4 regions of the Lysinibacillus sp. LK3 genome follow, and region 2 is predicted to be linked to each of the others. Evidence: riboswitches for the same ligand, from Rfam matches in the RefSeq annotation. Region 2 holds a riboswitch; each other region holds the start of a gene.
What was found. Region 2 has a riboswitch for thiamine pyrophosphate ahead of thiT (energy-coupled thiamine transporter ThiT). Riboswitches for the same ligand answer to the same signal wherever they lie in the genome.

Region 1 (3,298 bases), on a different contig from region 2:
TAATTAAAGCCCTTTCCATTTTAGATGAAGTCATTGCGACGATCCGTTCTTCTAATGATAAGAAGGATGCGAAGCTTAATTTACAAGCGAAGTTTGATTTTACAGAGGTACAAGCAGAGGCCATTGTAAGCCTGCAATTATATCGTTTAACGAATACGGATATTACAGAGCTTCGTCAGGAACAGGACGAGTTAAATAAGCTAATTGCGAAGCTAGAGGGGATTCTACAAAGTGAAGCAAAGCTAGTGCGTGTTATTAAACAAGAGTTACTAGATATTAAGAAACGCTTTACAGAGCCTCGTCGCTCGAAGATTGAGCAAGAAATTGAAGAAATTAAAATTACATTGGATGTCCTTGTGCCAAGTGAAGAGGTTGTCGTAACAGTAACGAAGGATGGTTATATTAAACGTACATCCACACGTTCTCATGCCGCTTCAAACGGGCAAGATTTTGCCATGAAGGATTCAGATTATTTATTGTATGAAGCAAACTTAAATACACAGCACCATCTATTGCTGTTCACAAATCGAGGCAATTATATTTATCAGCCTGTTCATGAGCTGCCTGATATACGCTGGAAGGATCTCGGCCAGCATATTTCAAGTATTGTGCCAACAGGGGAAGATGAATCCATTATTGCGGTTTATGGCTTCGAAACATTTGAACAGCCAAATACGTATGTCTTCACAGCCACAAAAGATGGCCAAATTAAGCGCTCACCACTCGCAGACTATGCGGTAACACGTTATTCAAAGCCAATTAAAACGATGAACGTCAAGGCTGGTGATGCGATGATCTATGCATCATTTGTAACAGATGACGTGGAGCTGATGCTCACAACGGATACAGCCTATGCGATTCGTTTCCCTATGGAGGAGTTACCAGTTACAGGTGTGAAAACAGGCGGTGTGAAAGGGATCACACTAAAAGATGGAGAAGCCTTAGTTGGAGTCAATGTGTTACAGCCTGATGTTACCCACTATGTAGTGATTGTGACACAGCGTGGGGCCGTAAAGAAAATGAATGTCGCTGAAGTTGAAGTAGCGAGTCGTGCAAAACGTGGACTAAAAGTATTAACAGAGTTAAAAGCAAACCCTCACCGAATTGTGGCAGTTGTTCAAGCAACAGACGAGGAGCAGGTTGTGATTGAAACTGAAAAAGGTGTTCAAGAGATGATTGACGTACAAGCATTGTCTCGTGCGGATCGCCATTCCAATGGTTCATTTAAAGTGGATATTGCAACAGATGGAGCAATTTCTCATGTTGTAACAGCCAAAAAAGAACAGAAACCAAGCTAAAAGCATGCCCAGCCTCTTAGGAGCGCTGGGCTTTAAGCTCTATTCAAAAATAGCACCTTGTCATTTAAGTGAAACTATGGGTATAATAATCATCGAAAAGTTCATAGCGAAAGAATGTAGGGGGGCTAGTAATTGCTAGCTGAGATTGTGTCCGGTAGACGCTGACCCTTTGAACCTGATTTGGCTCGTACCAGCGTAGGGAACATCTATTCAAAAAGCAAAGTTTTGAAGATTGATTGCAATACGTCTGGGAGGAATCCTAGGCGTTTTTTTATGTTTTCAAGCAACAGCTTGCCAACATTGTATACGCTTTCTTCTGGTGACAACATTCATTCATGAACACTTTCATATTACAAACTGGGAGGCTTTCGCATGAAAAAATGGTTTTTTATTTTATTGGCAGCACTATTGACATTAGTAGGCTGTAGTGACAAGGATGACAAGCAGGCTGCAGACAAGCTGAAAAAGGTGTCTGTGGTACTGGATTGGACGCCGAATACAAATCATACAGGACTATATGTTGCCAAAAAACTCGGTTATTTTGAGGAACAGGGTTTAGATGTTGATATTATTATGCCTGGTGAGGCGGGCGCAGATCAGCTTGTTGCTTCTGGAAAGGCGGATTTTGGCGTGAGCTATCAGGAAGGCATAACACAGGCACGAGTACAGGATGTGCCGCTGGTCTCCATCGCAGCAATTATACAGCATAATACATCTGGCTTTGCTTCTATTGCTTCGAAGGGCATTACATCGCCAAAGGATTTTGAAGGTAAAACCTATGGTGGTTGGGGCGCGCCATTAGAGCAAGCCGTTTTACAATCACTCATGCAAAAAGAAAAGGCAGATATTAATAAGCTAGATATCGTCAATGCAGGGGATTTAGATTTCTTCACAATGATGGAAAAAGATATAGATTTTGCTTGGATTTATTATGCATGGACTGGGATTGAGGCTGAGCTGCGTGGGGAAAAGATTAATATGCTATATCTTACAGATTATAGTGATCAATTGGATTATTATACGCCAGTTTTAGCTACAAATGAAAAAATGATACAGGACAACCCGGATGTAGTCAAAGCCTTTGTGGCAGCTGCATCGAAGGGCTATGAATACGCAATTGAAAACCCAAGTGAAGCGGCTGATATTTTAATCGAAGCGGCCCCTGATTTAGATCAAGCGTTAGTGCATAAAAGTCAGGAATGGCTGGCTGATAAATATCAGGATGATGCCAAGCAATGGGGAGAGCAAAAGCTTTCGGTGTGGGAAAATTACGCGAAATGGATGTCTAGCAATCAAGTACTAGAGGGCGAATTTGATGCGAAAAAAGCCTTTACTAATGATTTCTTACCTAAAAAGGAGGCCAAATAAGATGGCAAATTCATTAATCAGTGTACAAATCATTCCGAAGACAGAGAAATATGAAGATGTTATACCATATGTCGATGCAGCAATTGCGGTGATCGATGCTTCTGGGGTGAAATATGAGGTACATCCATTGGAAACAACGATGGAGGGTGAGCTTTCAACATTGCTCCAAATCATTGAAAAAATGAATGAGAAAATGATTGAACTTGGTGCCATTAATGTCATTACACAAGTGAAAATTTTATATCAGCCAACGGGTATTACGATGGATACATTAACGGAGAAATATCAGTAATGAAACGTGCATTACAGAAGGGAAGGACGATAATTTTTATCGCCTTCCTCTTGTTCATATGGGAACTAATCGTGCGGTTTGCTGAAGTTCCTCATTGGTTAGTACCCACACCAAGTAGTATTTTGTCAGAAGCCATCCAGTCGTATCAAACCTTTCTACCACATGCATTCGCTACAGTACAATTAGCTCTACTAGGATTAGCCATTGGCATCGCTTGTGGGCTAACGGTGGCAATAGTGTTGCATCGATTTACATTTATTCGAGAACTGTTTTATCCAATTCTTATTATGTCGCAGAATGTTCCTATTCTAGTCTTGGCACCGCTCCTTATTATTTGGTT
Region 2 (3,298 bases):
TTCTGTTGTATTTGCACCAGTTAGTGTAAGTCATGTAATTTGGATTATCATTTATTTTTTACTCGGTTATTGGTTAGTTATGAACATGAAAAAGACAACTTTGAAACAGTCTGCGCTTTTTAGTTGCATAAATATATTACAAGCATTGACGATATATGTCTGGCACCATGAGTTATTTATTGTTTCTCTTGGCATTACATTACTCTTAGTCTTGTATTTGTTTATGTTGTATAATACGTACCCTCTTCAGGACAAATCCTTGTTTGGTCGTATTCCTTTCTCTATTTATTTAGCATGGATGACATTTATTTTTATCACAAATACAAGCTTTACGTTAACGGCTTATGGTTGGAACGGCTTTGGTCTTAGTACGCCTCTTTGGGCAGTGATTTTACTTACTTTAGGAGGAGCCATTGCGCTACATATCCGTTTCCATCACTTTGATGTTATGTATCCAAGTGTTTTTATTTGGGCTTATATTGGAATCGCCATACATAATGGTTTTGATGAGCTACTTGTCACTACAGCTGCTTTATTTTTATGCGGTGTTCTCTTTGTTGGCATTTTATTTATTAAAAAAAATCCTGCCTACCAAAAATAAATTGGTTAGCAGGCTTTTTTCATTACATCCTATTCTTCGTCTAATGACGTTAAGATAATTGGTTTATCTTTTGTTACAATGACTGAATGTTCGATTTGTGCTACAAGTGATTTATCAGGCGTCACGAATGTCCAGCCATCACCTGCTTCTACGATATGTTCTGCATTTGCTGAGATAAATGGCTCAACCGCAAGGACCATACCTTCTTTCATAATAGTAGTATCCCATGCATCGTAATAATTTAAAATATGGTTTGGTTCATCATGTAAAGATTGACCTAAGCCATGACCTGTTAAATTCATAATAACAGTTAACCCATTAGCATTTGCCTCGCGCTCAACAGCTTTGCCAATTTGATTTAATTTAGATCCAGCCTTTACCTTTGTCATTGCTCGATCAAAGGCACTTTTAGCAACACGGCAAAGCTTTTCTTTGTCCTCATAGCCATCACCCACAACAAATGAAATACCTGTGTCAGCAAAATAGCCATTTAAAGAGCCTGAAACATCAATATTTACGATATCTCCCTCTTGAATAACACGCTTTCCTGGAATACCATGTGCTACTTCTTCATTGACGCTAATACATGTATACCCTGGAAAATCATATTCTCCCTTTGGTCCTGAAATAGCGCCAGCCTCTGCAAACATGCGACCAGCAATTTCATCAAGCTCAAGTGTTGTAACACCTGGTTTTGTGGCAGCTTTCATTGCTTCGCGAATTTCAGCACAAATGCGTCCTATTTTTTTAAAAGCTTCAATCTCTTCTTGCGTTTTTACAATCATGTATAACGTCCCTTTCATCTAATATCTATTCTTTAATATAACATAACTTTTTATGCGTAGAACGATAAACGCTTTAAATATTGTATGCTTTCCTACTTTGCAAAGTGCTAAAAGAGTTATTCACGACAAAAAAGTCCCTCCACTCATGTGAAGGGACTAGCATTAAGCTTTTCTTTGCATTAATTGGGGAGCGGCTGTAAATAAAAGAACACCAACGATAGCCGTTAAAATGGTTGCTGGTAGCATATATGTACCATTGTAGATGATGGAATAGATCCATGCATTTTGGTCACCCGCATATTCGGCAAAAAATACAGCACCAGCGATTGTATGTGCTGTGTATCGTAAGAAGCCTGCGAAAACGGTACCTATGATTATATAAAGTGCCATTTTTGTTTTGTTCATATGTTTAGCAGCGTCTAACACTGGTCCACGTACAACCGCCGCTAATCCTACAACAGTAAAAGCAACGCCATAATCTAGTAATCCTTGTAGCCAGTGCACGATATAAGAACCAAACATTGTTTGCATAACACCCACAAGTAGTCCCGTAGTAAGACCAGCTACTAAGCCCCAGCGAAATGCTATTAACATAATCGGTACCATAACAAGACTAACTGAGCCGCCTTGTGCCCATACTTTAAAGGAAACCTGATCCAGTACGAGACCTATCGCTGCAAAAATCGCAATCTCCACTAGCATTAATAGTCTTTTTTTGTCCATACATATTCTCTCCTTTGTTCCGATGTAGGATACAAGAGCAGGAATAGAAAAGCGCTGATATGTCTCTTTCTGACACCTTTTTCCTTTAAGGACGAAAAAACGATGTCAGGACAGAGCCTCACATCGTACAAGTGTCGGTTTCTATCCACATCCCTACGCAAGCGTTAACTTACAGGTTCGAAGAGTCAAGGCATTACGTGCCCAGTCTCAGCTGACATCATCAGCTCCCCTTGTGGTCGTTACATCTGAATTTATTTGAACACTCTCATTGTACGCAAAGGATTGAAGGATTACAACCTTCCATACATCATTTTTTTGAAACTTTGCTGTTTTTCATGCGTAAATATTTAAAAAGGAGGTACAACTATGGAGAATCAAAAAATTTTAGCTGCCTTTAGTTATCTTAGTATTTTCTTCGCCCCTTTTATCGTTCCATTAATTGTATATTTCGTGACAAAAGACAGTGATGTAAAAAGCCATTCGATTCGTGCACTTGTCTCTCATTTAATACCCTTTGTTTTTGGCATTCTATTCTTTATTGTCTTTGTTTTTTCTACATTTAGTTTAGATCCAACCTCCAGTAACAAGACAGTGATGATTATTTGGTTTGCTTCATTCGCCATCTATGCTCTCGTCTCACTCGGTATTGTGATTTGGAATATAATTCAGGCTGTTCGTGTTATCCGTTAATGTTTTATTTTTAAGTGAAACAGGTAGTAGTAATTGTAAAAGGAGCTGTTTTGGGATGAAAGTATCAAACGTTGTAAAAACTGCCGTTAAGTTAGCACCTATTGTTATTCCTATCGTAAAAAAAGTAATGGCTGCAAAAAAGGGCACAACGCCTACAACCACAACTCGAAAAAAATAAAACGAAGGCGTATTCCTTTTAGAAATACGCCTTCGTTTTATTTCACTTCAAAATGGGTTTGACTATGGCCATTTAATGTTTTTTCCACATGTAAAACTGCTGGCATCGCAGATTTCAATTCAGGTACATGCGAAATAACGCCAATCATACGACCAGAATCCTGCAAATCAATTAATGTATCGATTGCTTTATTTAGTGATTCCTCATCAAGCGAGCCAAAGCCCTCATCAATAAACATCGTTTCAATATGAATATTACCTTGGTAGCTTTGAATCACATCTGCCATCCCCAATGCAAGGCTCAACGAAGCATTAAATTTTT
Region 3 (3,298 bases), on a different contig from region 2:
TATAGTTCATTAGCTAAAGCCTACGAGAACCTTGCTGATTTAAAGCTCCAACGTAAGCATATTATCCTCTTAACAGATGGGCAGTCACAGGCAGGGAACTATGAGGATTTAATTGGTGAAGGGAAAGAAGAGGGTATAACCTTATCGACAGTAGCGATTGGACAAGATGCCGATGCGAACTTATTAGAAGCGCTTAGTGACATGGGCAGTGGACGTTTCTATGATGTGATAGATGAGCAAACCATTCCTTCTATTTTATCTCGGGAAACAGCTATGATTTCCCGCACCTATATTGAGGACAATCCATTCTATCCGGCAATTTATAATGCAGCAGGATGGAACTCACTGTTTGCTAATGGTGTCCCACAAATGAATGCATATATTGGGACAACGGCAAAACAGGGGGCTACTGTTGTAGCAGAAAGCGAGAAAGAAGATCCTGTGTTAGCGCAGTGGCAATATGGTCTTGGTAAAACATTTGCCTTTACATCTGATTCAACGGGTAAATGGACTGGAGATTGGGCAAGATGGCAGAATTGGGGAGCATTTTGGCAAACACTTATTTCTCAAATGCTACCAAGCTACAATGATGTAGCCTATGATGTAAGATTGGAAGCAGATGGTTCCTTTATGATTACAGACCCTACAAATGAAGCCGCATTTTTAGATATTGTAGCGGTAAATGAAGCAGGGGAGGAGCTAGAAACACAACTTGAAACCATTTCCGCATCTCAAGTTCGAGCTGTAGTACAAGCTGAACCTGGATTAATTTTCTTCCGTATAGCAGATGAAAAGCAGGCCATTTATCAGGCAGGGCTAAGTGTTCCTTATAGTGCTGAATACGAACTACTCCCTGTAAATAACCAACTGATAGAAGAGTTAACTCAACGAACAGGAGGCACTGTTTTAAAGGAACCACAAGATGTCTTCCGTGACTTTACGACAAAAGGAGCAGATCGGCAAAATATTGCCACATGGCTACTCTTAGCGAGTATGCTTCTTTTCTTTATTGATATTACCATAAGACGTTTTGGTTGGAATTTCCTAACGAATGCGAAGAAAAAAGAGCCGCTGGTTGAGGAAAAAACTATAGAAGCAGAAGACACAAATGTAGCACAGTTGTTAAAAGGCATGAAAAAACGATCTTAAAATAGAGGAAGCAGTGCAAACTCGAATAGTTTTGCACTGCTTTTTTATATTGCATGAAATAAAGAGTTATCCCCTTTGTAAAGAGGGTAAATGAGAAGAAAAGCGATCCAAATTGGACTACCCCAGCTCAATGAATGCTCATAATTCAATCTCTCTCAATAAAGAGAAGAATTAAACCTCTTTACTAGCTCTGTTTTACGCAAGCTACTCGCAACCATTACACCTAAAATAGCACCGATCGTACTTGATGTTAAAAAGGCTGGTAGGAAGAAGAATGCTGCTACAGATGTTCCCATGAATAATTTTGCATAAGGGACGGCAATAAGTGAAGCCAGAATGCCCGTTCCGATAACTTCTCCGATACCAGCTAACCACATTTTATTGCTATATTTATAGGCAAGGGCAGCACAGAACGCACCGATGATACTACCAGGGATAGCTAGTAGAGAGCCTGTTCCAGTAAGGATACGAATGATGGCAGTGACAAAGGCAACTATAACTGTTGGTACGGGTCCAAGTATAATGGCTCCTATCACATTAATAGCATGCTGAACTGGGTAAGCACGTGCGATTCCTGTTGGGATGGATACGAAAGTAGAGCCTGCAACAGCAACGGCTACTAATAAAGCCATGACTGTTAATTTACAAATTGACATAAAGTTCACTCCTTTTGGTAAAGTTCGTGAGGAAAAATAAAAAGGCCACCCCCTTTAAACAATAGGAAGCGGCCTTGCGTGTATATAGTGACAACAGCAAGTAGCGCCACTTCCCTCCGCTAGTGTGAACTAGATCAGGTTCAAAGGGTCCGTATATTACCATATACGTCTCAGCCTTTTAAAGACTCCCCTAGTGGTTAAAATCATTCAATTTTGTGAATCAACAATAATGTAACATACTGCTAAAAATAGTCAATGATTTTTCAGACTATTTTGTATCGGGATGCATTAAATGAGGTGCTTTTTTCACTGTCCAGATGAGCGCAAGGAAGAAACAGGCTAATAATATGATAGAACCGAAAATATATGGGCTATTCATATTCCAGTCAAATAATAAACCTGCCAAAGCGGGTCCAATCATATTTCCGAGGCTCATATAGGCATTATTCAAGCCCGCAGCAAATCCCTGCTCTTTCTCTGCAAGCTTTGAGATGAGTGTATTAACAGCTGGACGAATTAATGTCGTTGCTGTAGAGAAAATTGTTGCTACAACTAAAATAAGGGCAAAGCCAGAAACAAATAATATTAAGAAAATAGCAACGGATGCAATAAATAAATTTACTAGTACTACTTTCATTTCACCATAACGATTGAACAGTGGTGTAATAATAAACATTTGTACTACTACTCCAAAAGCACCACCAACAACTAATATAATCGCTATATCTACAGGTGTGTAATTAAACTTTTCTGTCACAAATAATGACAATGTCGTTTGGAAATTTGCAATTCCAAACGAGAACACCAGCATAATTATGAGCATAACAAAATAAGGCATATGTATGGAACGAGCCATTTGCTTCGCCAGATTGTCTTGCTTTTGTTTCTGTTGAGCAGTGTTTGGTTTGGTAGAAGGTAATAAAAAGTAAGATAAAATAGATGCTACAATGGCTGCAGCTCCAGCTGTGAAAAATGGGAAATGTAAGCTTACCTTTGCTAAAAAGCCACCAATACCAGGTCCAATCATAAAGCCAAGAGACATAGCGGCACCCAACATCCCCATACCTTTCCCACGTTCTTCATAGGTTGTGACGTCAGCGACAAAAGCCATAATAGGAGGTGCAACAAATGCGGAACCTAGACCACCTAAAAATCGTGCTAAAAAGAGCATCCATACATCTGTAGCAAGGCCAAATCCGATTTGTGCAAGACCTGTTACGATAAGACCGAAAATAATTAAATTTTTTCGTCCGTACTGATCTGAAAGATTCCCAGCAATAGGAGAAAATACGAATTGAGCTAAGGCGAACGTTGCGATTAGCATACCTAGAACTTGTCCTGCTGCACCAAATATTTTTAAATACTCTGGCATGACAGGAATAATAATGCCAATACTCCCCATTGCGATAAACATATTAAACATTAAAATATACAAAGCCGCCTTATTGGACTTCTGCTGGGTCATCGAATGAACCCCCTTTTTGTAATCAAAT
Region 4 (3,298 bases), on a different contig from region 2:
ATACATAATCAATGGCATAAAGTGGATCTGCTAAATGACCACCTTTAATGATGACACATTGTACACCTAGCTGTAACAAGCTTTGAGCTACTTCTTTCATATCTTCAAAATGATGAATAGATCTCCCAGTAAGTGTCTCTGCCTCGGGTATATTGGGCGTAACAACCGTAGCAAGTGGTAATAAAGTTGAGCGTAAGGCATCGATAGCTTCTTGCTGTAATAGGCTTTCCCCACCTTTTGCAATCATCACCGGATCAACAATCAGTGGAATGTTTAGCTCCCTGATCTGGTGTGCAATTGCTTTGATAATTTCTGAGGAATAAAGCATTCCTGTTTTAATCGCAGCGATTGGAAAATCTTCTACTAAGGCCTCTAATTGTTTTTTTATAAAGGAAACGTCAATAGGGCAAACACCTGTTACACCCAAAGTATTTTGAGCAGTTAGAGCAGTAATAACAGAAGTACCGAACACTTCTAATTCCTGAAATGTTTTTAAATCAGCCTGTATACCCGCGCCTCCACCACTATCTGAGCCAGCGATTGTTGTTACAATATGCATGAAGCTGCACCATCCTTTGATAAGCGATGTATAGCATTGAGTAAGGCTATTTGAAAATCACCAATGTCTGCAGTAAATGCGGATGCCAGTACACCTGCTTTTTTATAGTAAGTAAGTGTTTCTGTTAATTGTTGGTAAGGATTATGGCTTACACTATAGGCTGCGCCACAAATTGCGCTAAGTAAACAACCTGTACCCGTTACTTCCGTCATTTGGGGATGACCACCAGCGATCCATTGGCTATGCTTGCCATCAGTTATAAAATCGCGTTCTCCTGTGACAATAACAATGCATTGATAGCGTTGAGCCAATGATGTGGCTTCTAATTCCATAGCGATAGTGCCATGACCACTATCGACACCCTTTTGTTGCCAATTTACACCAACTATTGCTGCTAGCTCGCCGAGATTACAGCGAATCACGGCAAAGTGTATGTTTTCCAGTAAGTATCTTACGGTTTCCTTACGATAAGTTGTGGCTCCAACTCCGACAGGATCTAAAATAACAGGAATACCAAGTTTATTGGCTTTTTCACCTGCTAATAACATGGCACTTTTTGTGCGATCATTAAGTGTTCCAATATTAATTAATAATGCTTGAGCAATGGCCACCATCTCCTCTACCTCTTGGTAGTCATCGGCCATTACTGGTGAAGCACCTATCGCTAATAAACCATTTGCTTGAAAATTTGCCACTACATAATTGGTTATACAATGGATAAGTGGTTGCTGTTGACGAATTGTTTGAAAAATCATTGTAGTCCTCCTTTAGGGATGGACGTAAGCATGCAAAAAAGGCTCTTTTTGTGTAAAAATGCACGAAAAGAGCCTTTCATCTGAAAACGATGTTTATTGCTCCCTACGTCAGTATTAACTAACAGGTTCAAAGGGTCAGGTTTTACCTTCTCAACTCTTACGAGTCCCCCTGCAATCTTGCTTTTAGTTGACCAAAATGTACCATACTTTTCATTTGTATTCAATAGCAAGTTTTCCTATAGATAAAATGTGACCGATGCCATATAGGAGGGTATGATAGTTGTCATGACTTTACCGAAATTAAGCACAAACCATTGAAAATGCTGAAAAAAGAGTTTTATAATGTGTCATAACAAAAGGGGGCAATTGCCATGAAAAGACAAGATTTAGTTGCACCAGAATGGTATAACATAGTAGAGGAAATTGAAAAATATGCTCAGGATGCAGCCAAAAATGCTTTAATCATTTATGAAGAAAACCAAGACATCCAATGTATTACATATGCACATTTATTGGAAAAAGCGAATCAAGCAGCACATGTATTCACCAAGCAAGGTTTAAAGAAAGGTGATGTCATTTTAGTAATGGTACCACGTTCGGTTGAAGCATATATTGTGTATATTGCTGCATTGAAAGCGGGTTTAACTATTATTCCAAGTTCTGAGATGTTAAGAACAAAGGATATTGAGTATCGAATTCATCATGCAAATGCTAAAGCAGTTATTGCATTTGAACCCTATATTGAACAGTTCGATAAAGTGGGAAATTTACAAGACATACTGCAATTTGTCATAGGGAATGCACATGAACCTTGGCAGAACATACTTGAAAAAATGAATAATCAACCTACAACCTACATAAATCCTATCCCAACAAAAAGCACAGACAATGCATTTTTAGCCTATACAAGCGGAACAACAGGAAATCCAAAAGCAGCAGTGCATACGCATAGTTGGGGCTATGCTCATTTACGAACAACAGCACCACATTGGTTGGGTGTACAAGAAAATGATATTGTTTGGGCGACTGCAGCACCAGGGTGGCAAAAATGGATTTGGAGTCCATTTCTAGCTACTTTAGGCAGTGGTGCTACTGCATTTGTCTACAAAGGTAAATTTGAAGCAGCTTCTTATTTAGCATTGCTTGAGAGATTCAAAATCAATGTACTATGCTGTACACCAACTGAATATCGTTTTATGGCAGCGCTTGAAAATTTACATGAATATGATTTAAGTGCAATTCGCCAAGCTGTATCAGCTGGTGAGCCATTAAATAGTGAGGTTATTAGAGTATTCTTGGAAACATTCAAATTACAAGTGCGAGATGGCTATGGACAAACGGAAAATACATTATTGGTAGGCACAATGGTAGGGATGGAAGCGAGAGTTGGCTCTATGGGAAAACCTACTCCTGGCAACACTGTTGAAATTATTAATGATTTGGGCAAACCTGTTACAATCGGAGAAGTTGGTGATATTGCTGTTCATCGCGAAACGCCAGCACTCTTTAAAAAATATTTAAATGATCCTGAACGTACAAATTTACAATTTCGTGGGGATTGGTATATTACAGGAGATCGTGCCTATAAAGATGAAGATGGCTACTTTTGGTTTGACGGACGAGGAGACGATGTTATTATATCCTCAGGCTATACAATTGGCCCTTTTGAAGTAGAGGATGCTTTAATGAAACATCCAACTGTAAAAGAGGCTGCTGTTATAGCGAGCCCTGATAAAGTAAGAGGAAATATTGTCAAAGCATTTATTGTTCTGCGCAATGGTGAAAAAGGTGATGGAGCGCTTATTCAAACACTCCAAAGTCATGTTAAATCATTGACCGCTCCTTATAAATATCCACGTGCTATTGAATTTGTAGAGGAACTACCAAAAACATCTTCTGGGAAAATTAGACGTGTCGAATTACGGCAACAAGAAATCAAACACCTCCAATTATAATCATTTCCTAGGAAATAATGTCGAAAATC

Region 1: another riboswitch for thiamine pyrophosphate. It lies ahead of VK91_RS12180 (ABC transporter substrate-binding protein); the one in region 2 lies ahead of thiT (energy-coupled thiamine transporter ThiT).
Region 3: another riboswitch for thiamine pyrophosphate. It lies ahead of thiW (energy coupling factor transporter S component ThiW); the one in region 2 lies ahead of thiT (energy-coupled thiamine transporter ThiT).
Region 4: another riboswitch for thiamine pyrophosphate. It lies ahead of thiM (hydroxyethylthiazole kinase); the one in region 2 lies ahead of thiT (energy-coupled thiamine transporter ThiT).

What each region holds. Positions count from the first base shown of each region.
Region 1 covers NZ_LDUJ01000016.1:46,111-49,408, reverse strand. The annotation lists gene parC (DNA topoisomerase IV subunit A) at 1-1,298, shown strand, start outside; TPP riboswitch at 1,407-1,517, shown strand; gene VK91_RS12180 (ABC transporter substrate-binding protein) at 1,671-2,666, shown strand; gene VK91_RS12175 (thiamine-binding protein) at 2,668-2,958, shown strand; gene VK91_RS12170 (ABC transporter permease) at 2,958-3,298, shown strand, end outside.
Region 2 covers NZ_LDUJ01000025.1:47,807-51,104, forward strand. The annotation lists gene VK91_RS18085 (hypothetical protein) at 1-601, shown strand, start outside; gene map (type I methionyl aminopeptidase) at 631-1,386, opposite strand; gene thiT (energy-coupled thiamine transporter ThiT) at 1,549-2,109, opposite strand; TPP riboswitch at 2,243-2,350, opposite strand; gene VK91_RS18100 (DUF4870 domain-containing protein) at 2,476-2,799, shown strand; gene VK91_RS23255 (hypothetical protein) at 2,855-2,977, shown strand; gene VK91_RS18105 (AAA family ATPase) at 3,015-3,298, opposite strand, start outside.
Region 3 covers NZ_LDUJ01000013.1:48,000-51,297, reverse strand. The annotation lists gene VK91_RS07190 (VWA domain-containing protein) at 1-1,149, shown strand, start outside; gene thiW (energy coupling factor transporter S component ThiW) at 1,305-1,805, opposite strand; TPP riboswitch at 1,900-2,007, opposite strand; gene VK91_RS07180 (MFS transporter) at 2,074-3,270, opposite strand.
Region 4 covers NZ_LDUJ01000018.1:65,323-68,620, forward strand. The annotation lists gene thiD (bifunctional hydroxymethylpyrimidine kinase/phosphomethylpyrimidine kinase) at 1-559, opposite strand, end outside; gene thiM (hydroxyethylthiazole kinase) at 547-1,314, opposite strand; TPP riboswitch at 1,398-1,495, opposite strand; gene mbcS (acyl-CoA synthetase MbcS) at 1,686-3,269, shown strand.